DNA from 2 places in the Psychrobacter sp. FME5 genome. Region 2 is predicted to be linked to the other one. Evidence: riboswitches for the same ligand, from Rfam matches in the RefSeq annotation. Region 2 holds a riboswitch; the other holds the start of a gene.

Region 1 (5,912 bases), on a different contig from region 2:
TATTGATAGATATCATTTCAGTGGTCATCTCAACCACGTTAAGCAGCATTTTTTCGATCACACTTTGTAATGTCAGCGCGGTAATAACCATGTCATACATAATGTCTTCATTGGGCAATTGCCAGCTCACATCAAGCTTGTCTGCCAAACGGCTAGATTCGATGGCCAAATAATGCTCGCAAAGGGCAACCTCTTCTTCAAAGCTAATCTCACGCGCGCCCATGAAACTGGCACGGAATAGTGCAGAAACGTGTTGTAATAACTCAGCAGCACGGGATGGATTGGTTTCAATTAGTGACATTAAGGTATTAATGGTATTAAAGAAAAAATGCGGTGCAATACGAGCTTTAATCACATCGTTTTGTGCGATTAATTTGTTCTCAAACGATTGCTTCAGTGCATTCATTTCACGATAACGACGTAGGAAGAATAGCAAAGCCGCAACGGTAAACCCCGCGGTAATCAGCGTATGAAATACAATCGCTGAAATAAGAAAATAAAAACTTTGATTAAACCAGCCAAAGTTCATCATAATCAGTAAGACTAAAGTGATGGTTACGGCTGTAGCGGTTGTTAATATTAGCAGAACATACAAGCTAACCGTCGTTATGGACAGGCGCTTAAAGACAGGGCGAAGATAGTCAATTAAATAAAAGGAAGGTATCAGTGCGAGTGAGGTTTGAACGAATCTCGCTATAAACTTGATCATAAACTGTGTTTGATTCGGTACGCTATGGCGATCAATAATCGCCACAAATAGCGACCAAAAAAAGATCGCAAGCAACCATTGCCAAGGTTTCATGATCTCCATGAGCTTGGGCATAAAAAACTCTAAGCGCTCCGCTAGTAAGGCAACCTCATCCTTTGCTATACTTGAGTTCTTATTCTGCTGACTTGTCTTGTAATGATATGAATGCCAATTCTTCAAACCCTAGTAATCCCGAATCAAATGTAAACGCCTCTGTCTCTGATTCTAGCACAGATGCCTCAATAACAAATAACGCTGCACAAAACAGCCCTAGAAGCAGTCCTTCAAACAGCCAAGGCCAGCAGATGTGGGGCGGACGTTTTAGCGAAGCGACGGATAGCTTTGTCGCCGCCTTTACCGCATCCGTGGGCTTCGACCAACGCTTTGCCCGTCACGATATTCAAGGCTCGATTGCTCACGCGACCATGCTCAAAGAATGCGATATCTTAACCGCTGATGACGTTGCGACCATTATCGATGGTCTCGAGCAAGTATTGGCTGAGATTGAAGCGGGTGAATTCAACTGGTCCATCCAGCTTGAAGACGTGCATATGAACGTCGAATCGCGCTTGACCGATATAGTCGGCGCGGTGGGCAAAAAGCTGCATACCGGTCGTAGCCGTAACGATCAAGTCGCGACCGACATCCGTCTTTGGTTGCGTGAAGAAACCGACAATATCATTGCATTGCTGGTACGCTTGCAAAGTGGCTTGCTCGATTTAGCCGAGCAACATACTGATACCATTATGCCGGGCTTTACCCATTTGCAAACCGCACAACCAGTCAGTTTCGGTCACCATGTCATGGCATGGTTTGAGATGCTGTATCGCGATACTGAACGTCTGGTTGATGCGCGTCGCCGTATCAATCAATTACCTCTCGGTAGTGCTGCCCTTGCTGGTACGACCTTCCCGATTGACCGTACCATTACCGCTGAACTGTTAGGGTTCGAAGGTATTTGCCAAAACTCACTCGATGCCGTCTCCGACCGTGACTTTGCGATCGAATTCACCTCAGCGGCATCTATTTTGATGATGCATATGTCACGCATGAGCGAAGAGATCATTCTTTGGATGTCGGCGCAGTTTAACTTTGTGCAAATCCCCGATCGCTTCTGTACCGGCTCATCGATCATGCCGCAAAAGAAAAACCCTGATGTGCCAGAGTTGGTGCGTGGTAAAGCGGCTCGCGTCTTTGGGCAGTTAATGACGCTATTAAGTCTAATGAAAAGCCAGCCGCTTGCTTATAATAAAGACAACCAAGAAGACAAAGAGCCATTGTTTGACTGCGTTGATACCTTGACCGGTTCGCTTCTAGCGTTTGCGGATATGCTACCGAATATCACCCCCAATAAAGAAAATATGCGCGCTGCGACTATGAAAGGCTATGCGACCGCGACTGATTTGGCCGATTATTTAGTACGCAATGGGGTGGCTTTCCGCGATGCTCATGAAGTGGTCGGTAACGCTGTCGCCTTAGGTATTAAAGAAGGCGTTGATTTGAGTGATTTGTCACTGGCACAGCTACAGCAATTTAGCGATGCGATTGGCGAAGACGTATTCGAGTATCTAACATTAGAAGGCTCATTAGCAGCGCGTGACCATTTAGGTGGTACAGCGCCTAATCAAGTGAAGCAAGCGGTAGTTAACGGTCGTGCGCGCTTAAAAGTTTTTGCTTAATTTTAAAATACCAATCTTTAAAACACCCGCCATCGCTGCGGGTGTTTTTTATGGATGAATGCGTTAAGATAAGGCATCTATTTATACTTATAATAAGGAACGTATCATGACCGAGACTTTTAATCCTCAAGCCAATACCGTATTTTGCCGCAAATATAAACAAGAACTGCCAAAAATGCCACATCCACCCTTCCCTAATAAAAAAGGGCAAGAGCTACAAGAAACCGTCTCTGACAAAGCATGGAAAGAATGGCTTGAGCAGCAAACCATGCTGATTAACGAAAACCATCTCAGTATGCTCGATCCTGAAGCCAAAAAATTCTTAACCGAGCAACGCGATAAGTTTTTGGATAACGAAGACTATGAACGCGCGCAAGGCTGGACGCCAGAGAATAAATAAAGGCGATAGATTAGTATTTATAATCATCCTTATTTTTGTCTATATGAATAATTAGCATTAGCCGTGGGCTGCTAATTTTGTTAGTATCAAGATGATTTACAACACTGACAGACTCGGGGTGCGGTGTATAAGTGGCTAAAAGCCATTGTACATTCGCTGAGAGATCACCCGCCGAACCTGATGCGGTTAGTACCGACGCAGGGAAGTCTTAAGACTATGTTATATCTGTACAAAGGGCGCGCAGAAATGCCTTTTTATGGTTGCCAGCACCCATCAGCGTTTTAGTGCGGTATGGTGATTTATAAGAAATTGCACCGAGTAATCCTTTACAAACGACTGATTAAATTTAATTTGATGACTCATTTGTTTGGCGATTACATTTGTCCGTATAACATAGTCTTACCCCGCAGCTACTGGCGGTGTTGCTTTTATTCAAAACAACACGCTAGGACAGCATATGACTATTTTACAAGTAACCACCCCCACCAAAAAAACCTCCAAAGCAGACGCGCTAAAAACCCCCGCCCATCGTAGCGAAACCGACGCTCGTTTTGAAGAGGATGCGCGCGACTTACACCGTATTTTGCCTGCTTCACGCAAAGTCTATATCGAAGGCTCACGACCTGATATTCAAGTGCCCATGCGCGAAATCACCCTTGACCCTACCCCTATTCAAAACGTCTCTGAAAATGAGTGGGAACAAAACCCACCATTCTATGTTTATGACACCTCTGGCGTTTATACCGCCCCCAATGCCAGCATTGACTTGACCAAAGGCTTACCAAAATTGCGCGAAGGCTGGATTAAAGAGCGCGGCGATAGCGAACAACTAAGTGGCTTATCAAGCTCATACGGACAAGCACGCGCCCGTGATATCAGCACTGCTAACTTGCGCTTTGCTCATATCGATAAGCCGCGCCGCGCCAAAGCTGTAGATGGCAAAGCTGGCAATGTGACTCAGCTTCACTATGCTCGTCGCGGCATTATCACTCCTGAGATGGAGTTTATCGCCATTCGCGAGACCCAAAAGCAGCACGAACTGACTGATATGCGCCAACACGATGGGGAGAATTTTGGCGCTAACACACCAATTATTATTACTCCTGAATTTGTGCGTTCTGAGGTCGCCGCTGGGCGCGCGATTATCCCCAATAATATTAACCATCCAGAATCTGAGCCGATGATTATCGGGCGTAATTTCTTAGTAAAAATCAACGCCAACATCGGTAACTCGGCGCTTGGTTCTTCCATCGATGAAGAAGTATCAAAGATGACATGGGCGACGCGCTGGGGTGCAGATAATATTATGGATTTATCGACGGGCAATCATATCCATGAAACCCGCGAATGGTTAATTCGAAATTCACCTGTGCCGATTGGTACCGTCCCCATTTATCAAGCGTTAGAGAAAGTCGATGGCGTAGCAGAGGATTTAACGTGGGAGATTTTCCGCGATACGCTCATCGAACAAGCCGAGCAAGGCGTTGATTACTTCACCATCCACGCTGGTGTACTTTTGCGTTATGTGCCGCTGACTGCTGGACGCTTGACTGGTATCGTCTCACGTGGCGGATCTATCATGGCGCAATGGTGCATGTTTCATAATAAAGAGAGCTTTTTATATACCCACTTTGAAAATATCTGTGAAATCATGAAGCAATACGATGTGGCCTTTAGCTTAGGCGATGGCTTGCGTCCGGGTTGTTTGCAAGACGCCAATGACGAAGCACAATTTGGAGAATTGCGTACCCTTGGTGAACTGACTAAACTGGCTTGGAAGCATGATGTACAAGTGATGATTGAAGGTCCCGGGCATGTGGCGATGAACCGTATTAAAGAGAATATGGACTTGCAATTAGAAGTCTGTGCCGATGCACCTTTTTATACCTTAGGACCATTAACCACCGACATCGCACCCGGTTACGACCATATTACTAGCGCGATTGGTGCAGCGATGATTGGCTGGTTTGGCACGGCGATGCTCTGCTATGTCACACCTAAAGAACATTTAGGACTGCCAAATAAAAAAGACGTCAAAGATGGTATCATCACTTATAAAATCGCCGCCCATGCTGCTGATTTGGCAAAAGGTCATCCCGGCGCTCAAGCGCGAGATAATGCGTTATCCAAAGCCCGTTTCGAGTTCCGTTGGGACGATCAATTTAATCTGGCGCTTGATCCTGATACCGCGCGCGAATTCCATGACGAAACCTTGCCCAAAGACGCGCACAAGACGGCGCACTTTTGCTCGATGTGTGGACCGAAGTTCTGTTCAATGAAAATCACACAAAATGTTCGTGAATATGCGGCGGGTTTAGATGCTAAAGAAGGCAGTGCCATTGCTATCGATGCTATGGGCGCCGCAGACATCCAACAAGGTATGGATGAGATGACACAAAAACATCATGCCACGGGCAGTCAGTTGTATAAAGAGGTTTGATTGTTTGATATCTAATGCTTAAGCTTAAATCTAGTCGCTAGGTTTAAGCTTTTTTTACGTCTATTTTTGAGTCTCGTGGAAAAACTCTTTTAAGGAATAAATCGCACAGTTTCATAATGAGTAAATAAAAAGGCAAAGTTAGCGGATAACCAAAAATAATAATAAAAATGGTATAACCATGATACCTACTGGCATGCTCGCCTAGTAACCAGTCTATAAAGTAAATTTTATAGAAAACCATCATCAATGCTATGAAAGGCACAATGAACACTCCCAACCAAAGGATTATTTTTGCTTGTTTAGAACGCCTTTTATGACTCAAGCGCAATGATCTATAATGCATAAAACCAAGTAATACTATCGATACTAAAAATACTACTCTTCCATCTAAATCAATCAGCCATTGAGCCAAAGAACTTGGTGGCTGTCGGTAAGATATTTCTAAAACATCGTTAGGAATATGATCTTAGATTAACACATGAAGTGCAATACCAAATGTGAGGTGAAAAAAAGACCTAGATGCGCTAGCATCAAAGTTTTTATCCACCGACCAAAGTGAGATTGCAACCATGAACTATACACATCTAAGCCTAGGTGAACGATACCAGATTTATGCCCTTAAAGGGGCAAAACATAGTATTAAAT
Region 2 (18,963 bases):
TCTTGATATGGTGCTGGGACTTCTGTTTAACGCCCTCGCTATAAATTTAATACTATGTTTTGCCCCTTTAAGGGCATAAATCTGGTATCGTTCACCTAGGCTTAGATGTGTATAGTTCATGGTTGCAATCTCACTTTGGTCGGTGGATAAAAACTTTGATGCTAGCGCATCTAGGTCTTTTTTTCACCTCACATTTGGTATTGCACTTCATGTGTTAATCTAAGCTGTCAAAAATTCAGTATATCCTCTATTATTAATCATCATTGCTGTACATAATAGATACATAGACCTCAATTGAAACGCCTTCTATAACTAGCCTTACAGGCACGATCAGTTTATTTTTTAAACGTCATCAGTTGCTATAAAATAAGCGATTGCATAGCACTATGTTTTATTTATGGTGAACGCTTTTTAACACCACCTCTTCCCTTTTGAGATAATTCTATGAAGTCGTTAACCCTGACCTACTTATTCACCGCCACGTTACTTATGACAGGTTGCCAGTCAATCCAATTTGTCGATAGTCCTATTCCTGTCAAAAACAACGCTATTAAAAATGTGCCCGCTAAAAACATACTGGTTAAAACTGCGCCAATCACGACTACGAACGATAAAAAATAAAAACCGATGTACCAAAAGAAAAATTAAAAAAAGCAGATATCAAAGTGATATCTGCTTTTTGATGTTTACATAATAGGATTTGTTAAACATTTTAAATATTAGAACGGTTAATAGCAACAATCGTATCGCTTTTATTTCTAATTGATTATAGAACTAGGACCTAGGCTGATGTTTAATAATAGTCTTGGCTAGGTGATCTCCAAACCAAATTGCCGTATCGATATCCCCTGCGCCTGGCGTTTCTTCAGGTGGGCCATCTAGCGACTGAGTCATCAAGCCCAAAAAGCTCGATAAACGATTTAAATCATGAGCTTCATGACCGGTTGGCATCAGCGGCAACCCTATCCAGTTCATCCCATGCTGCATGGTATATAAGCAAATCTGCTGTAACACAGCCAATTTATCACCGCTAAGTCCGCCTGAATTGGCGAAGCCTGCTGCCCACTTACCTTCCCATTTACGATGATACCAACGCTTTGATGTCTCATCCATAAAGGTCTTAAATCCTGCCGTCACGCTACCCATATACACCGCACTACCAAAAACCAATAAATCTGCCTGATCCAAAAAATCCCAATCAACATCATGGACATCGACGGCTTTGGCTTGCGCTTCTGGTAATTGCTGACGCGCACCAGTCACTATCGCTTCTGCGACGCGCTTGGTATGACCATAATTACTATGGTAAATAACAGCAATGGATACGCTAGGAAGGTTATCAATGCAAGCTGATGAAGGCTTTATAGGTGTAGTCATACAAACTCTAATAATTGTTTGGTTGAATATAGTCTGTCATTAAATACTAACTACTATATAAGACAGCGGGCGCAATAGTTAATTGATATGAGGCAAGCTTTTATAAATTCAACCTTATTGTTGCCACTGTATTAACAAAGGCTTAATTAATGCGCTAAAAATGTAGCGATTAAACTCAATGTGAAACCACATTGATAATACACAGGAAAAGAAGACAATCAATCTCATACCTCTAAACCTCAGCACCTAATCAAACCTGCCTAAGTTATTCCATATTTGAATATACTAATTCCCTCTCTTCTTATAGCCATTATTAAAAACGGGTTTATCATAGTGCGCTTATTCAAATATCCTCGAATAAACCACTTAAATATTCCAAAACAATATTATAAATAATTAACTCTGAAACTATATATCAGAGAAGGAAGTTATCCCCTTGACGACTACAACGACTAGAGTTCAACCTGTGAACGATACACGAGATCCTATTGCTAGAGAGTCTTTGGCTTTAAATGACCCACAAAAACGACTGATAGCAGGCGGCGCGATTGCGGGTTTTATTATGCTGGTCTATCTGTTTGGCACCCAGCCTATTGCCCAGCCCTTACTTTTTATTATTGGCTTGTTGCTTGGCTATACCTTGTTTCATGCCCGCTTTGGTTTTACTTCAGCATTTAGACGTCTGATGTCGGTAGGGAATGGACAAGCAATGCGATCTCATATGTTGATGTTAGCGGTTGCTGTTACTTTATTCGCACCTATTCTTGCATATGGTACGACGATTTTTGGTGGATCGGTCGCAGGTTATGTGTCGCCAATCGGTGTTAGTTTGCTCGTAGGATCTTTTGTATTCGGTATTGGCATGCAGCTTGGTGGTGGTTGTGCTTCTGGCACGCTCTACGCAGTAGGTGGTGGACGCTCAGTGATGTTCATTACCTTTATCTTCTTTATCATTGGCGCGACTGTTGGTGCTTATCATTTGCCGTTTTGGACAGAAGAGATGCCCTCCTTTGCCCCTTTTTCTCTAGCGACGTCTACTGGCCTTGGTTACAGTGGCGCTTGGATAGTGTCTTTGGCACTGTTTGCTTTGATTGCGTGGGTCACGCTCGTTGTTGAGAAAAAAACCAACGCACCTAAAATGGCACCTGTACCGACTGAAAAAGGTTGGAAACGCATCTTCCGTGGCTCTTGGCCATTATTTGCCGCCGCGATTGTCTTGGGTTTACTTAATGCTTTGACATTAATGACACGCGGGCAACCCTGGGGTATTACCTCTGCATTTTCGTTATGGGGCTCAAAAATTGCGAGCAACTTTGGCGTTGATGTTGCTAGCTGGGGCTATTGGCAGGGGGCTAATGCAGCCGCGTTAAACGCTTCAATCTTTGCTGATTCGACCACGGTTATGAATATCGGTATCATCATTGGCGCTTTTATTGCTTCGGCAGCAGGTGGTTTATTCAAGTTTACCCAGATTACTTTGGGCAATTTTGCAGCTTCCGTGATTGGTGGGTTAATGATGGGTTATGGCGCACGTCTGGCTTTTGGTTGTAATATTGGCGCTTATTTTGGCGGTATTGCATCCTTCAGTGCTCATGGTTATATCTGGGGCATCATGGCTATGGCAGGGACTTTCTTAGCCCTGTATCTACGTCCCTTATTTGGGTTATCGGTACCGAAATCTAATGATTCAGTATGCTAAAAAACGAACGAATGATTAATGAATAGCTTTCTTTAGCAAGCAAGAAGAATTCGTCCCAGTAACGCGTTATAATACTTGTATTTCTTTTATTTAGGGCTAGCTATACTGCGTACAATTACTAGCGCCATCCGCCCAGTAGCAGGCTGCTGTAAATGTGTCTGCCGTCGATAAGAGTAATAACGGCTATCAGAATAACTACAAGCGTTAGAGGGCTGACTCTCTACGAGGATACCTGCTGATACTAATTGGTCGGCCGCGAGTCTCGATAAATCTATCTTAACCTTATCCGCGCCGACTGTGGCACAGTTTGATGGCTTAGCAACTGTCTTATGTAAATACCGAGCGTTGCTATTGATATTTATATCATCAGCAGAGTTTATGACATATCGCTGATTGAATTTAGCCATATCTGCTGTGGTCAATAATTGGTTTTCTAAGCACCCTTTTCGCAACTTATCTCTCACGTCACAACCAACTTCATAGTTATTCTGACTGATACAAACGCCTATCCAAGCCATAACTTTTCCGCCGCTACCAAAGCGTTCAGCGGTCGCTTGGATGACGCCACAAGCCAGACCTTGCCAGCCAGCATGAATAGCAGCTATTTTCCCCGTTGCGGGCTGATATAGCACGATAGGCACACAATCGGCGGTCATTATCGCCAGACCTACATCGTCTTGCTGACTAACCATGGCATCGGCGGCCAGTGGTTGCATACTCAGCGCGGTCGCATCGATATCATGAATTTGTTTGCCATGGATTTGATTGACCCAGTGTAAATGTTTGATACCTGAGCATTGCTTATTATCCGGTGATACGTTTACTACTTGCTCATTAATAGCAGCCAACAGCCGCATCCGGTTGCCCAGTACTACTGCTGCATTATCATTGACATGCAGCCCTAAATTTAGCTCACCATAACTGGGCTGATTTGCTGAGGGAATAACATTTAGATTGGCATCAGTAGCCACTATATCGTCAGCAAAAAAAGCCGCCGTTTGAAAAACAGCGACATCATCAATTTGCGCAATTAAGGTCATAGGAAGCTTATCGTTCATGGCTGATTCTCAGCGACTTTTAGGCGAAGTTTGCTCATCATCATAACCTTCGCTTAACACCGCCATTAACTGCTGCATATCTTCAGGCAGTGGGGTCGTTACTTCAATATCCTCACCTGTCGTGGGATGCACGAAACCGAGCGTATAAGCATGCAGAGCTTGACGTGGAAAGTTATTGATTGCTTGGCGCTGCGCTTCTGTAAGTCCTGCTCGCAGTTGACGGCGGCCGCCATAGACCCGGTCACCGACTATCGGATAGGTAACATGGCTCAGATGTACTCGAATCTGGTGCGTACGACCCGTTTCCAAGCCAACATCCAATAAGCAATAATTATCATTGAGAGGGGTTACATTTAATAAATGTGTGACTGCTTCGCGTCCTGCCGTCATCACCGTCATTTTGGTACGCTGATTGCGATGACGTCCAATCGGTGCATCGATACGGCGATGGCGTAATAAGCTAGCCGCATCCCCTGCCACTACACATTGATAATGACGATAAACGGACTTGTCTTTTAACTGCTCCATCAGTGCCATTTGTGCAGGTTTGGTTTTACCAATCAGCAATAGCCCCGAGGTGTCTTTGTCAATTCGGTGTACCAACCCTGCACGCGGTAAATGGTGCTGTTGAGGATAATGATACAGTAGTGCATTGACCAAAGTGCCTGTTTGATTGCCCGCGCCAGGATGCACTACCATACCGACGGGTTTATTGATGACCAATACATCGTCATCTTCATAGACCACTTCGATCGCGATATCTTCTGGCTGGTCTTCGCTATGCTGCTCTAATGTCGTTGATAAATGCAAGACATCACCTGCTTTGACCCGGACTTTTGGTTTTTGCACACTGCCGTTATACAGCAAGCTGCCGTCATTAATCCAGCCTTGCAACTGTACACGCGAAAAATCAGTAAATGCTTTTGATGCCAATTTATCAATTCGCAAACCAGCTTCATCTTCTGTGGCGGTATGGGTAACATCAATGATGACAGGCACCGATTGCCCAGCAGCTGATGCTTCATCACCCTGGTGTTCTTCGTCATCGCCACTGTAGTCATCTAACTCGTCGTGAATATCGTCACCCAATTCTTCATGATCGGACAAGCTATTGTCATACACTTGCTCATCAAGCGCTGTCTGATTATCATCAGGTAACTCACTATTATTTAAAACGTCATTTGGCATCGGTGACTCTTGTGCTGATGAATCAGTATTTAGCAATTGATTCGGTGGTAAATGGGTAGTCATAGCATTATTATTCATAGCAGATATATAAGTGGCAAAGTCTCTGACATGGTTTTGCAAGGTGACTTTTTAAAATCGAATAAAAATTAAGTAAAACACTTAGGGGCTGTATAAGCAATCGTCGTCAAAAAAACGGCAGTAATATCGTCATAGTGTAGCATATTGAGCGTTTAAGCCCTATAGAAGCGATGCGTTATCTGTCACTTTTTGATTATCACTTGGCATGTTGAGCGTTATGCTGTGCTAAATATTCGACCATGGCATTCACAGCGACTACCTGTGAACGATCAATACGCCCTAGCCATTAACTCTCTAAAATATGACATTGCTGTAATTTACTGTATATTTATCGGTACCAGTGACATTGGATATCGCTCGTGCTAGCAGCTCATGTTAAAATACCCAACTATTATGTGACGTGCTGCCAGCAGTTTTATGCAGTATGATTAAATCAAGTACAATATAGATGGCGAAAAAATAGACGCAGCAAAGGTTATTCTATAAAGTATAGCCATATTTTGCTGTATGCTATGGCACTGTATTTTAAAACAACTATTTTTATTATTCACCTTTTATATAGCATAATGGCGCTGCTGCTATTATGCGTCTTGTGTCGGAGAAGAAGTATGCAAGCTGTTGGCAATACGTTTATCAAGCTGTCCTCAATAACGCTACTTGCGCTAAGCGTAAACCTAGTGGGTTGTCAGACTTTTAAAAACCTGACTGGTGGGAAAGATGTCGATGCAGTAGAAACGGCAGAAAAGTCAGAGCAAAGTTATTATAACGATGCCCTGGCTCAGATCGAAAAAGGTCGCTACGCCCAAGGTATTGAAGATCTAACCAATCTCCGTACATTCTACCCTACAGGGCAATATGCTGAGCAAGCATTGCTCGATATGATGTATGCCCAATATGAAAGCGGTAAATATGAGATGGCAGCCGCCAGTGCTGAGCAGTTTATTCGTTTATACCCCTCTAATCCACAAGCCAGCTATGCCTATTACGTGCGTGGTGTGGCCAACATGCAGGGCTCATCTGAAGGACTGAAACTGTTTAAGATGAACCAAGCCGAACGCGATACCGCGTATCTGCGTATTGCTTTTGCCAACTTCCAAGAGCTTATCAATAAATATCCAAATAGCCCATATGCACCAGATGCCGCTCAGCGCATGACTTTTATTTATAACCAGTTTGCTGAAAGTGAGATGAGCGCTGCCAATTGGTATATCGAACGTGAAGCGTATGTTGCCGCTGTTAACCGTGCCAAATGGGTGTTTCAGTACTATCCACTCAGTGAGTCAGTGCCTGAAGCCATTGCTGTACTTGCTTATAGCCATGAAAAACTGGGTCTAAATGACTTGGCAAAAGAGTATAAGACGCTATTGCAGATTAATTATCCAAACTGGCTAACCAACGATGGCCGCGTCAAGCTAAATACCAAACGTGAAAGCACATGGCTCAATAAAGTAACGTTTGGTAAACTTGGTCGTTCTGGGGTCACGGACAGCTCTGTTTCTACCGGTAATTATGATGGGGCAACTAAGACCCAAATTATTCGTAAGGCCAGTCAATTAAGACTGCCTAGTGACAATGCGCCGACCACTGCTCCACAAGGTACTTCACCAAAACGTACTAATCCTAATGGTGTCAATGTCGGTTTGGGCTTACCTGAAGCGTCAACTGAGCGAGTGACCAGTCAATCAAGCACAGGCTCTACTGCTAGAGAAGCTGAAGTAGAACCGCAGAATATTAACCCAACACGCCGTACGACACTGCCCAACCAAGGAATTGCCGTAACGCCATCGGATACACCTGCCGATAGTGCAGATATCAATGATAAATAACGGTTTAAAACCTAGGACAGTGTATCTGGGTTAGAGACGCTAGCGTCTTTTAAGTATACAAACGTCTATCATAAAAAATAAGGTCAACGATATGGTTGGCCTTATTTTTTCTATTTCTACCTTTATTTTTATTGAATTATCTATGCTCAATATTGTTTACCTTCAATATTGTTTATGCCTAAGATAATTCACCTATGGTAAACTATTTTTTGCATGAGCATACCAAATCACATTCTTGAACAACTTAATAGCCAAGCTGACTTAATCAGTATTATTGGGCGTCATACCACGCTTAAACGTGCTGGTAGTGAGTACAAAGGCTGCTGCCCTTTCCATGGTGAAAAATCACCGTCTTTTTATGTCAATCCACAAAAAAATATCTATCACTGTTTTGGCTGTAGTGTCGGCGGTAATGCCATTAGCTTTTTGCGTGACTATGAAAACCTTACCTTTATCGAAGCGGTCAATGAGCTGTCCAAGCAAACTGGCATCGAAGTACCAAAAGAAGAACAGCAAAACGTCAGTTATCAGCGTTCCAAACAAAAACCCACTGCAAAACCAATACCAGCATTGCCAGCTGAAACGGCGACACACTCGCAAGCCCCAGTTAGTCAGCCAATAGCCGATAGTCAGTCATCAATAAATATACCGCCTGATTATACGCAACAACCAACTTATAACGACAATAGCTACGATAGCTACGACAACTATCCACCGCTAGATGCTTACGATTCAGTACCTTATCCAGCTGAGTCTTATGCTTCAGACTATCAAGGTGATGACGGCTATCCACCTGCGTGGCTGATAAGTAGCGATGATGGCTCTATTGCACTGCACGAAGAAAATAGCGTCGCTGATAAAGACGGTAATCTGTACGAGCTATTAGAGCAGATTCAGCAATTTTATCAGCATAATCTCAGCATTCACCCGCATGCTAAGCATTATTTTTTAGCGCGTGGTATCACTGAAGACATCTTTGAAACCTTTGGCTTGGGCTATGCGCCATTTGGTTGGCAGCACCTCGAGCACCAATTTCCCCAAGATATCGAAGGTCTAAAAGCGCTTGGCTTAGTGCGCCAGTCAGAATCTGGACGCGATTATGACTTACTCCGTGATCGGGTTATTTTCCCGATCCGCGACAACCAAGGACGGACCATTGGTTTTGGTGGTCGCGCGCTCGATGACGAAGTGAAGCCCAAATATATCAACTCGTCCGACTCGCCTGTGTTCCATAAGCAGCACGTACTATATGGCTATTATGAATCTCGCCAGCAGCGTGCAGATAGCTGGCTGGTGGTCGAAGGCTACATGGATGTGATAGCCCTTTATCAAGCGGGTATTTATGGTGCCATCGCCTCGATGGGTACGGCGATTAATGAGAGTCAAATATCACGGCTTTTGACCCTAAATCCTACCCTAACATTGAGTTTCGATGGCGATAGTGCGGGACAAAAAGCGGCTTGGCGCACGCTGGAAGTTGCCCTGCCTGTGCTTGCCGATGACAAAGAACTACGGTTTTTAACCCTACCTAATAATCACGATCCTGATACTTTTATTAAAAGTCAGGGCAGTGACGCCATGCGTGAGCAAATCACCAATGCAATGCCGCTGTCACAGTATATTTTCGCTTATTTAAGTGAGCGCCATGACTTAACCTTGGCAGAAGGCAAAGCCAAGCTGATGTCACAAGTGCGCGCCTTGACCACCGCATTGCCTAAAGGCAGTAGCTTTCGTTATTTACTGAATAATGATATTTATCAAAAACTGGGTGGTAAACGCAGTCAAAATAAAGAAGCAAGAGACGCCCTACTAGATTTTGATGGTGAAATGACCATCAGTCAGCAGTTGCAGCTTTGTTTTTTATTCCAACCGCGCGCCTTGATTGATGACCCTATCGAGTCGATTTGGCAACAGGCAGGTATTAACCAGCTGCAGTTACCTGCTCATATAAAGCAAAAAGCCTCTGCCGATATATTGCGTCCACTAGCGTGGGAAGACCTACAAGACGATGGATTGCTCGATATCGTCAGTACCATCAAACGCTGCCTTGATTATTTACCAAAAGATGCCAATGCAGCGGCGCACTTTATCTTATCTAACCTAACGCCTGCCACCCAAGAAACACTGAGCCGTAGCTGGGGCGGGTTTTATAAAACCTTGACCGCAAGAAGCATCTTAAGCCTCGATGAGCTGATTGAAAACTTAGTAATGCAGCTGCTCAAATTGCATTTGCAAAAAAAGATGCAGGAGCTGATTAAAAACCCTGATCACATCAAGCTGGCGATTGTCCGTAAGCAATCACAATTGTTAAATGATTGGTTGCGCGCTCAGCAAGCCGAACAATCAGCACAAATGACCACGGTTAAATCTTAATTTCTGTGCTTATTTTTTATTAATAAAACCGTAACCCTTTAAAAGTATAGCGGTTGTCCCCACTAATAATGATTATGCCCAGTAATACATGCAGCCCTAAATTAGGTAATTGGTAAAGCAATTGATTAAAAATAATTGGCAATATCTGTAATAAACACAGGCGAGCATCACTAGCTCGTGCTTGATTACTATGGTCTGTGTTAAACTGTGTCGCTGTATATTTACAGCACTGCTCAATAGATGGCGACAAGACCGCATCGTTGAGCACAATTTTAAATATATATTTTTTAGAGATTGTTTTTGAGTATCATCTTTTTTAGGCAACACTATCTTTTAGGTAGCATTATTTTTTAGGTGATCTTATTTTGCAGACTTTTATCTTTATTGATTTTTAGCCATTTTTTGGCACTGTTATTGTAGTGTTTTGAGCCTTTATTCATATCCACTCATTTTTGATATTATTGACAACCTCTACGCCACCTTTTGATCAATCGATTGATAAGGTCAACGCACCCAGCCAGCGATAGCGCGTCACAATATAAAAATGTCCGATGCAAGTAAGCGAGTATTTATGAACGATAAGTCAGTTTCTAAGTCCACATCTCAACTGGCCACCTTAATCCAAATGGGTAAAGAGCAAGGGTATCTTACCTATGCTGAGGTGAATGACCAACTGCCCGACTCTATTACCGAAAGCGATCAGATCGAAGATATTGTGCAAATGCTGACCGACGTTGGTATCAAAATCTTTGAATCTGCCCCTGACGCCGATGACATCTTGATGAACGACGATTCAAGCGATGATGACATGGCAGCAGATGAAGCAGCGGCGGTATTAGCCTCTGTTGAGACAGAGCCTGGTCGCACCACCGATCCTGTACGTATGTATATGCGTGAAATGGGTACCGTTGACCTACTGACTCGTGAAGGTGAGATTGCTATTGCCAAGCGTATCGAAGAAGGTATTCGTGACGTGCAGCATGCGATGTCTTATTGGCCGGGTACGGTACAATTCGTCCTAGATGAGTATCAAAAAGTACAGGACGGCGAGAAAAAACTTTCTGATGTCATCACTGGTTTTCTAGACCCTGAAACCGAAGCAGACAAAATCGCCGCTCAAGAAGCAAAAGAGGCGGCGAAAGAAGAAAGAGAGCGCATCAAAGAAGAAAAAGAAAATCCTCCTGTTATCAAAGAAAAAGCCAAAAAGGCGCTAGGTGACGATGATGAGGACGAAGAAGAAGTAGAGGAAGAAGCTGAAGAAGAAACCGGCGGTATCGATCCAGAAGAAGTACGCTTACGTCTAGAAGAGATTGAACACTTATTTATCAAAGCCAAACAAGCCTTGCTTGATTATGGCCGTGGTAGCGTAGAAGCAGATGCTGCTTATGCCCTACTTGCCGAACGCTTTATGATGTTGAAGTTAAACAATCGCTTGTCAGACCAAGTGATGGCTATCATGCATGACGTCTATGACGATGTGCGTAAGCAAGAGCGTCAAATCATGCGTTTGGTGATTCGCCGTGGTCGTATGCCGCGTGATGAATTCCGTAAAACTTTCCCTAGCAATGAAACCAACGTTGATTGGCTCATTGAGCGTATTAAAGGCAAGCCTGCTTTTGCAGGTACGCTAGAAAAAGTCGCTGACGATGTGATTTTACTACAACGTAAAATTCGTGATTACGAGCAGCAGCTCGATATGAAAATCCACGACATGAAAGACGTCGCCCGTCGTATGGCGGTTGGCGAAGCAAAAGCGCGCCGTGCCAAAAAAGAGATGGTCGAAGCTAACTTGCGTCTGGTAATTTCTATCGCTAAGAAATATACCAACCGTGGTCTACAGTTCTTGGACTTAATCCAAGAAGGTAATATTGGTCTGATGAAAGCGGTTGATAAATTTGAATACCGCCGTGGTTATAAATTCTCAACCTATGCCACGTGGTGGATTCGTCAGGCGATTACCCGCTCTATCGCTGACCAAGCGCGCACGATTCGTATCCCTGTGCATATGATTGAGACCATTAACAAGATAAACCGTGTCTCACGTCAATTGCTACAAGAAATGGGCCGCGAGCCAACGCCTGAGGAATTAGGCGAACGCTTAGAGATGGACGAAGTTAAAGTCCGTAAAGTGCTAAAAATTGCCAAAGAGCCTATCTCTATGGAGACGCCAATCGGTGATGATGAAGACTCGCACCTAGGCGACTTTATCGAAGATGGTACGATTTCAAGCCCTGTCGATGATGCGACCGCAGCTGGCCTGCGTGAAGCGACGCGTGATGTATTAGGCAACTTGACTGAGCGTGAAGCACGTGTCTTAAAAATGCGCTTTGGTATCGATATGCCAACCGACCATACGTTAGAAGAAGTTGGTAAGCAGTTTGATGTAACGCGTGAGCGTATTCGTCAGATTGAGGCAAAAGCATTACGTAAATTGCGTCATCCTTCACGTTCTGAGCATTTACGCTCATTCCTTGAAAATGACTAATTTAAATAGTATGTGCTAAGCACATCTTATTACGCCTAGTGGCAAACCAAAAAAGCTGAGTATATCTCAGCTTTTTTGTGCCTGTTATTTAATGCCTGTTATTTAATGGCTGCTATTTAATGGCTGCTATTTGATGGTTGTTATTTAATGGCTATTAGCTTTTACCTATTAAATATAGAGCCGCTATAGCATGAGATAAGCAATTAATTCATAAAAATATTGCCTTTATTTAAAATATCGAGTATAACTACCTACCGTTCGGTAGTTAAAAAATTAAATAGATAAATAGGTAATAGTGCACTCTTATGAATAAACAAACCCATGTAAAACACATCAGTATCAAAACCGTCATCTCTCTTGCCATCATTGTGGCGCTTGGCCCTGCAGCGATTGATATGTATTTGGCCTCAATGCCGAATATGGCAACAGACCTCAATACCTCCTACGCCACCACGCAAATCACGTTGACCGTCTTTCTTATCTTTATGGGTTTAGGACAGCTGGTATTTGGTCCCGTATCTGACGCCATAGGACGAATAGCACCATTATTTGCAGGCTTACTGGCATATATTGGCGCTTCCGTGTGGGCGATGTGGTCACAAAGTATTGAAAGCCTAATCTTTGCTCGTATCTTGCAAGGTCTTGGCGCCTCTATGGCTATCGTGGTGGTGATGAGCATGGTACGCGACTTAGTCGATGGACCAAAAGCGGCACAAATTTATGCTTTATTAAATACCATTGTGGCATTAGGTCCAATCGTCGCGCCAGCAATCGGCGGTATCGTCGGTGCGCATTATGGTTGGCGCGGCGTCATGTTTATTTTGGCGGCGTTAGGTATCATCGTGCTGATTAATACGCTGTTGAATATCAAAGAAACCTTGCCAAAAGACAAGCGCATTCAATTAAATATAAAAAATATTACAGGCATTTATGTCGGCATATTAAAGAACAAAACCTTTGTCTTTAATCTATTTGCGCTATCTGCGGTGTATTTCTTTTTGTTTGCCTACATCGGTGGTTCTGCTTATGTCTATCAAACAGACTATGGTCTTAGCCTAGAGCAATTTGGTTTTGTCTTTGGCTTGACCAGTATCAGTCTAATTTTAGGTGCATCTTCCACCGCTTATTTGGTCAAAAAAATATCGGCGTCACATTTGGCCTTAATCGGTGCCGGTGTCATGATGCTGGGTAGTGCCGTTTGCATCATCGCTTATCTGCTATCGATGGGTTTGGTCGGTATTGTCACTGGCATTGCCTTGGGATTATTTGGTCTTGGTGTATTAGAAGCGACGTTGATGGCGATTGCAATGGACTCGCAGCGCAGCGCTTTGGGTTCAAGCGCAGCTTTATTGGGCGCCATTCCTATGTTACTCTCATCCACTGCCACACCCATCGCAGGACAATTGGTCGAAATGAACACCTTATATTGGTTAATCTTGCTAGGTGCGATGGGACCAATTATTTTGATACTGGTCTATCTCGGTTCTAGAAGTTTAAAACCTTATAACACTCTCTCCACACCATCATTAGAGGAGGCCTATGCAAAGTCATAAACCACGCTCAAGCGCTAAGCAACGTATTATTGATGCTGCGTTTGAGCCTTTCTTTATGCACGGCTATGAGGGCGCATCACTCAGTGATATTGCTAAGGCTGTGGGCATCCGCAAAGCCTCTCTCTATACGCACTTTGCCAGTAAAGAAGCGATATTTTTAGAATTACTGCAAGATGCGCTCGAGTCGGAATGTGCGTTTATTAAGTCATGCTTTGCGACGACTAGTGAATTTTCTACTCCCGGTGAAGCGTATTGCCATGCTTTTGAAGCGCGTTATGAAAGCGCGATTACCTTACGGTTTTTAATTCGCATGGCCTATGCCGCACCTGTGCATTTGACCGATACCAGCGCGGCGACTTTTAATGTCTATATAAAGGTGTTGACTGAGCAAATACAGCTGGCTCTACAGCCTTATCAGCTCGACTCTGAGCAGCTAGAGCTGTATACCGATGCCTATCTAGGCGTAATCGATAGCTTAAGTGTAGAGCTGCTATATGCGGAAGGCTTATATGAGCGCCGTTTTAAAGCCATGCTGATGCTTTATCACACTGCTATTGAACAGCTCGATAAAAAATAGATTTTTAAATCTAAGCTGCTTTTTTTATCGTTATTTGGACATCACTTGCTAATGATGGCTGAGTTCACCTATCATAGGGCTGATCTGCTTAAACACGAACCACTTAAACAGCAGCTCAAAGCTCTATTAGAATTACTTTAAAGTCGATACAATTTTAAAATCGATACCATGCGACTGGGATGAATTTTTCGTAGCCTCTGTGATAACAGCAAGCAAGGAAAATTTATACCAGTCGCACATAGCTATAACGTATCGCTTTTATTTTGAACTGACTATATTTAAATTTTATATTTATTATTAAAAAACAAACCTTGTCGGGGTGCTTTGATTTTGACGCTTTAACTACAATCAAAATCATGGCTGAGAGTTACCCGCGAACCTGATGCAGTTAGCACTGACGTAGGAAACAAGCGTGTCGATATATAAGTCACATTTACTTCATATTTTGCCAATCTATTAAACCTAGACGGGCAAATTTTTTGTGCCTTATCAATTCTCGTTTCCTGCCATTTGCTTGCTTGCATTTTATAACAGTAAGTGAAAACTATGGATTACCAAACGCTACGTCACAATTGCCCCACATGGGATGATTACATTCAGCACGACTTTGTCAAACAGCTGACCGCTGGCACACTCGCCCCTGACAGCTTTCGCCACTACCTTGTGCAAGACTATTTATACTTAATTCACTATACCCGCGTGATGGCGCTGAGCGTGTATAAGAGTGACACACTGGCACAAATGCGCGTCGGTCAAGCAGGTATCAATGCCATGCTCGATATGGAAATCGCCATGTACTTGGACTTCTGTCGTCAGTGGAATATACCACTTGAACAAGTAGAAAACGCCCCTGAATCTGCCGTCACCATCGCCTATAGTCGCTATATATTAGACGCGGCTATGTCAGGCTCGCTGGCCGAACTGTATGCCGCTATTGCGCCTTGCTTAATGGGCTATGGAGAAATTGGCAGATGTATCAAAGATGAGGGTTTTATCGATAACAACCCTTATCAACCATGGATTGACGTGTTTTCTAGCGATGAGTTCCAAGTAATTACCGCGCAGAACGAAGCACAGATTAATACGCTATTAGCCGATGCCAGCCCTGCTCAAGCAGACAAGTTCCAACGGTTATTTAACACCGCCGCACGTATGGAAGTTAATTTTTGGCAGCAGGCGTTAGATTTGTCTTAACTTATACTCAATCTAGCTTGATTCTAAAAAAGCCCTCTAAAATCAAAAACAATGACCAATAATAATGATCAACAAGGAGAAACATCATGGCAGCATTCGATGAACACGCAAGCGCGTACGACAGCTGGTTTTTTGACAACCAAAACTTACTGACCAGTGAGCTCAAACTGGTCGCTCACTTCTTAGATAAAGATAGCGAAATATTGTCTATCGGCTGTGGTAGTGGTCTTTTCGAATCCCTGTTAGCCAAAGATTACGGCATTCATATCACGCATGGTATCGAGCCATCGAAAGACATGGCTGAAGTCGCTGAGAAACGCGGCTTGCAAGTAGATATCAGCTCTGCCGAAACCTGCGAGATTGCGCCTAATAAATTTGATATTATTATGTTTAATGGCAGCGTCAGCTATATCAGGGATTTGGATGTCTGTATCAAAAAGGCCTTTGATGCTCTAAAGACTGGCGGCAAACTTATCCTGATTGATGTGCCAAAAGAAAGCGGCTTTGCCAGCTTATACAATTTAGCGAGCGCGGTAGATACGTGGGAACATCCATTACTCGAACACATCTCCCCTGCTGACCCTTATCCTATTGAGCTGGTGAAGTCAGCAAACTGGCGTACCTCTGATGAGAAAATCGAATTAATGCAAGCCAATGGTTTTGTCGATTTCGAATATGCGCAGACTTTATTGACCCATCCTATGTATGCCAATGACAAGGTACAAGAGGTCATCGAAGGCTACGATCGCGGCGATTATGTGGCGGTATGTGGTTATAAAAACCCCAGTTCGGGATAAGGGCTCAAAGAAAAGATAAAAAAAGAAGCCCGAAGTTGCTAAAGTAAGTTTACCAAGACCACTTAAGCAAAAAGGACTTCTTACATGGACAACCTAACCGAACTATACTGCCATATTGACGACTTTTATCAGCAATTCAAACCTGAGTTTGACTCTCATTTAATCGCAACGGGCCGTCAACGGCTAAGAGCATGCCAGATAAGTGTAGCAGAGATTATGACCATCTTGGTACTGTTTCATCAACTGCGGTATCGACAGTTTAAGGCGTTTTACTACCATCACATGCTTGGCATGATGAAACGGGAGTTTCCAAATCTGCCGAGCTACTCGCGATTTATAGAGCTAGTGCCGCGCAGTATCATGCCACTGTGCAGCTACTTGCAAAGCATAATGGGTGACTGTACGGGTATCAGCTATATTGATTCAACCAAGATAGCAGTTTGTCATAACAAGCGTATCTACCGTCATAAAGTCTTTGAAGGACTTGCAACCCGAGGCAAAAGCAGCATGGGCTGGTTCTATGGCTTTAAGCTGCACGCCATTATCAATCATAAGGGCGAGCTTGTATCTGTTAAAGTCACTGCGGGTAATACGGATGATAGAGCGCCAGTTAAGGATATGGCAACGTCTTTATTTGGAAAACTATTCGGTGATAGAGGCTACATCAGTAAAGCACTAAACGCGTGGCTCACAAAACACAGTGATACTAGGCTGATAACGAAACTTCGGCGTAATATGAAACCCCAATTACTTGAGCCTATGGATGAGGCACTACTCAATCATCGCTCTTTGGTTGAAACGGTGTTTGGAGAGCTTAAAAACTTGTGCCAAATCGAACACTCACGCCATCGTAGTGTCACGGGGTTTATCACAAACTTGCTGTCGGGTTTGATTGCTTATTGCTGGTTTCCGTATAAACCCACCATCAAAAACATGCCTCAGCAGGGACAGGTAGCGACATTGTAAATAGTATCAATGAGTTACAATGTGGCTTATCCCGAACTGGGGTTATAAAAAATAACGATTTTAATATGAGTTATCGTTGGCTGACCCTTGAATAATATGATGAGTGGCCTTATAAATGGTGCATAAAGCGCTTATCGGCATAACCCATAAGCTCATATTTTCACAAAGATAAGGACAACATCATGACTGATGATCCAAAAGACACCACTAACCCAAATCAAACGCCTAAAAGAGAAGTCAAAGTCACTGAGCTGGTCGCCAATGACGGTATCTTAAAAGGTAAAAAAACCGACGTACAAAATCCTGAGCTGTGGCAGTTCCCAATGAACTACCCACTTAGCATCATCGGTCATGAAGGCGAGCACGATAGCTTACTCAATGAAGTGAAGCTTATCCTTGGTAGCCAGTTTCCAGAGTTTGATTTGGCGTCTATGGAAGTTAAACCGTCAAAAACAGGACGCTTCCATTCGGTGCGTGCCAATTTATACTTGACCACCGTTGAGCAAGTGAACACGCTTTATGCATCACTTGATAATGCAAAAACGGTACGCATGGTCGTCTAATCATAGTTTTATCAATTTAAGAAAAACCAGTCCGTTTTTCGTCCGAATCGTCACTCATATGGGTGGCGATTTTCTATTGGCTGGGGTACAATCACCACCCGAAATATGCGCGCCATTCAGCAGATTTGCGCTCGTTAATTTAGCCGACAATAAAAAGTAAATTCGCGCCATTTTTTACAAAACTTTTATTATTTTTCTTATTGGCGTCTAACCCTTATCCCATCGTCCTTTGCTAAAATTTGGACACGCTTTACCCTCTCATCAACATAGTTTGCCGCTAAAATCAATATAGCATTTTCAAAATTTTCCCGCTATATTGTGTCCACCTACTAACAAATACGCTATATGTAGTGCTCAGTGATTTAAACCCTCACTATGAGCAATGGCATCGTTTTGCCTAAAAAAACACTCTGCCGTGACAGGATGTTATAGCGTAATAAAGATAGCGTGATAAAGAATGCCCGCCGGTATTAACCGCGCCGCATTACTATAAGTAACACTATAAGCATCATTATAAATTAATTGCCCAGCAATCAACTTACGAGGTCAGCATGACACATATCGATAAAATCCAAGTAACCAAACGTGATGGACGTTTAGAGCCTATTGATTTAGATAAGATTCACAAGGTTATCGAGTGGGCTGCTCATGATTTAGATAATGTGTCGGTATCACAAGTTGAGCTAAAGTCGCACATTCAGTTTTATGAAGGCATCAAAACTCGCGATATTCACGAGACCATCATCAAGTCTGCCGCTGATCTTATCTCTGAAACCACGCCTGACTATCAGTATTTAGCCGCGCGTTTGGCCATCTTCCATTTGCGTAAGATTGCTTATAATAAATTCACCCCTCCTCACTTGTATGACCATGTTAAAAAGCTAACTGATGCCGGTAAATACGATCAGCATATCCTAGCTGACTATAGCCGTGCGGAATTTGATGAATTAGAAGAATATCTTGACCACTGGCGCGATATGAATCTTGCTTATGCTGCTGTTGAGCAAATGGCGGGTAAATACCTTGTGCAAGACCGCGTCAGCAAAACGGTTTATGAAAGCCCGCAGTTCTTATATATGCTGGTTGGTATGTGTCTGTTTGCTAACTATGACAAATCTGAGCGTATGAGCTACGTTAAACGCTTCTATGATGCGACCTCACAATTTAAAATCTCGCTACCAACGCCTATCATGTCTGGTGTGCGCACCCCATCGCGCCAGTTTAGCTCG

Evidence for each region. Region 2 has a riboswitch for thiamine pyrophosphate ahead of tenA (thiaminase II). Riboswitches for the same ligand answer to the same signal wherever they lie in the genome.
Region 1: another riboswitch for thiamine pyrophosphate. It lies ahead of thiC (phosphomethylpyrimidine synthase ThiC); the one in region 2 lies ahead of tenA (thiaminase II).

Annotation. Positions count from the first base shown of each region.
Region 1 is NZ_RRYX01000139.1:578-6,489, forward strand. It holds gene EI161_RS12900 (histidine kinase) at 1-823, opposite strand, end outside; gene argH (argininosuccinate lyase) at 1,054-2,427, shown strand; gene EI161_RS12910 (oxidative damage protection protein) at 2,534-2,827, shown strand; TPP riboswitch at 2,932-3,048, shown strand; gene thiC (phosphomethylpyrimidine synthase ThiC) at 3,285-5,267, shown strand.
Region 2 is NZ_RRYX01000029.1:8,289-27,251, reverse strand. It holds partial or broken gene EI161_RS06145 (IS30 family transposase) at 1-120, opposite strand, end outside; gene EI161_RS06140 (hypothetical protein) at 445-621, shown strand; gene EI161_RS06135 (flavodoxin family protein) at 775-1,377, opposite strand; gene EI161_RS06130 (YeeE/YedE family protein) at 1,814-3,076, shown strand; gene EI161_RS06125 (polyphenol oxidase family protein) at 3,163-4,134, opposite strand; gene EI161_RS06120 (RluA family pseudouridine synthase) at 4,144-5,385, opposite strand; gene EI161_RS06115 (outer membrane protein assembly factor BamD) at 6,009-7,226, shown strand; gene EI161_RS06110 (DNA primase) at 7,440-9,599, shown strand; gene rpoD (RNA polymerase sigma factor RpoD) at 10,171-12,084, shown strand; gene EI161_RS06100 (multidrug effflux MFS transporter) at 12,390-13,637, shown strand; gene EI161_RS14950 (TetR/AcrR family transcriptional regulator) at 13,624-14,214, shown strand; TPP riboswitch at 14,520-14,637, shown strand; gene tenA (thiaminase II) at 14,761-15,408, shown strand; gene EI161_RS06085 (class I SAM-dependent DNA methyltransferase) at 15,495-16,205, shown strand; gene EI161_RS06080 (IS982 family transposase) at 16,290-17,171, shown strand; gene EI161_RS06075 (YbeD family protein) at 17,354-17,734, shown strand; gene nrdA (class 1a ribonucleoside-diphosphate reductase subunit alpha) at 18,286-18,963, shown strand, end outside.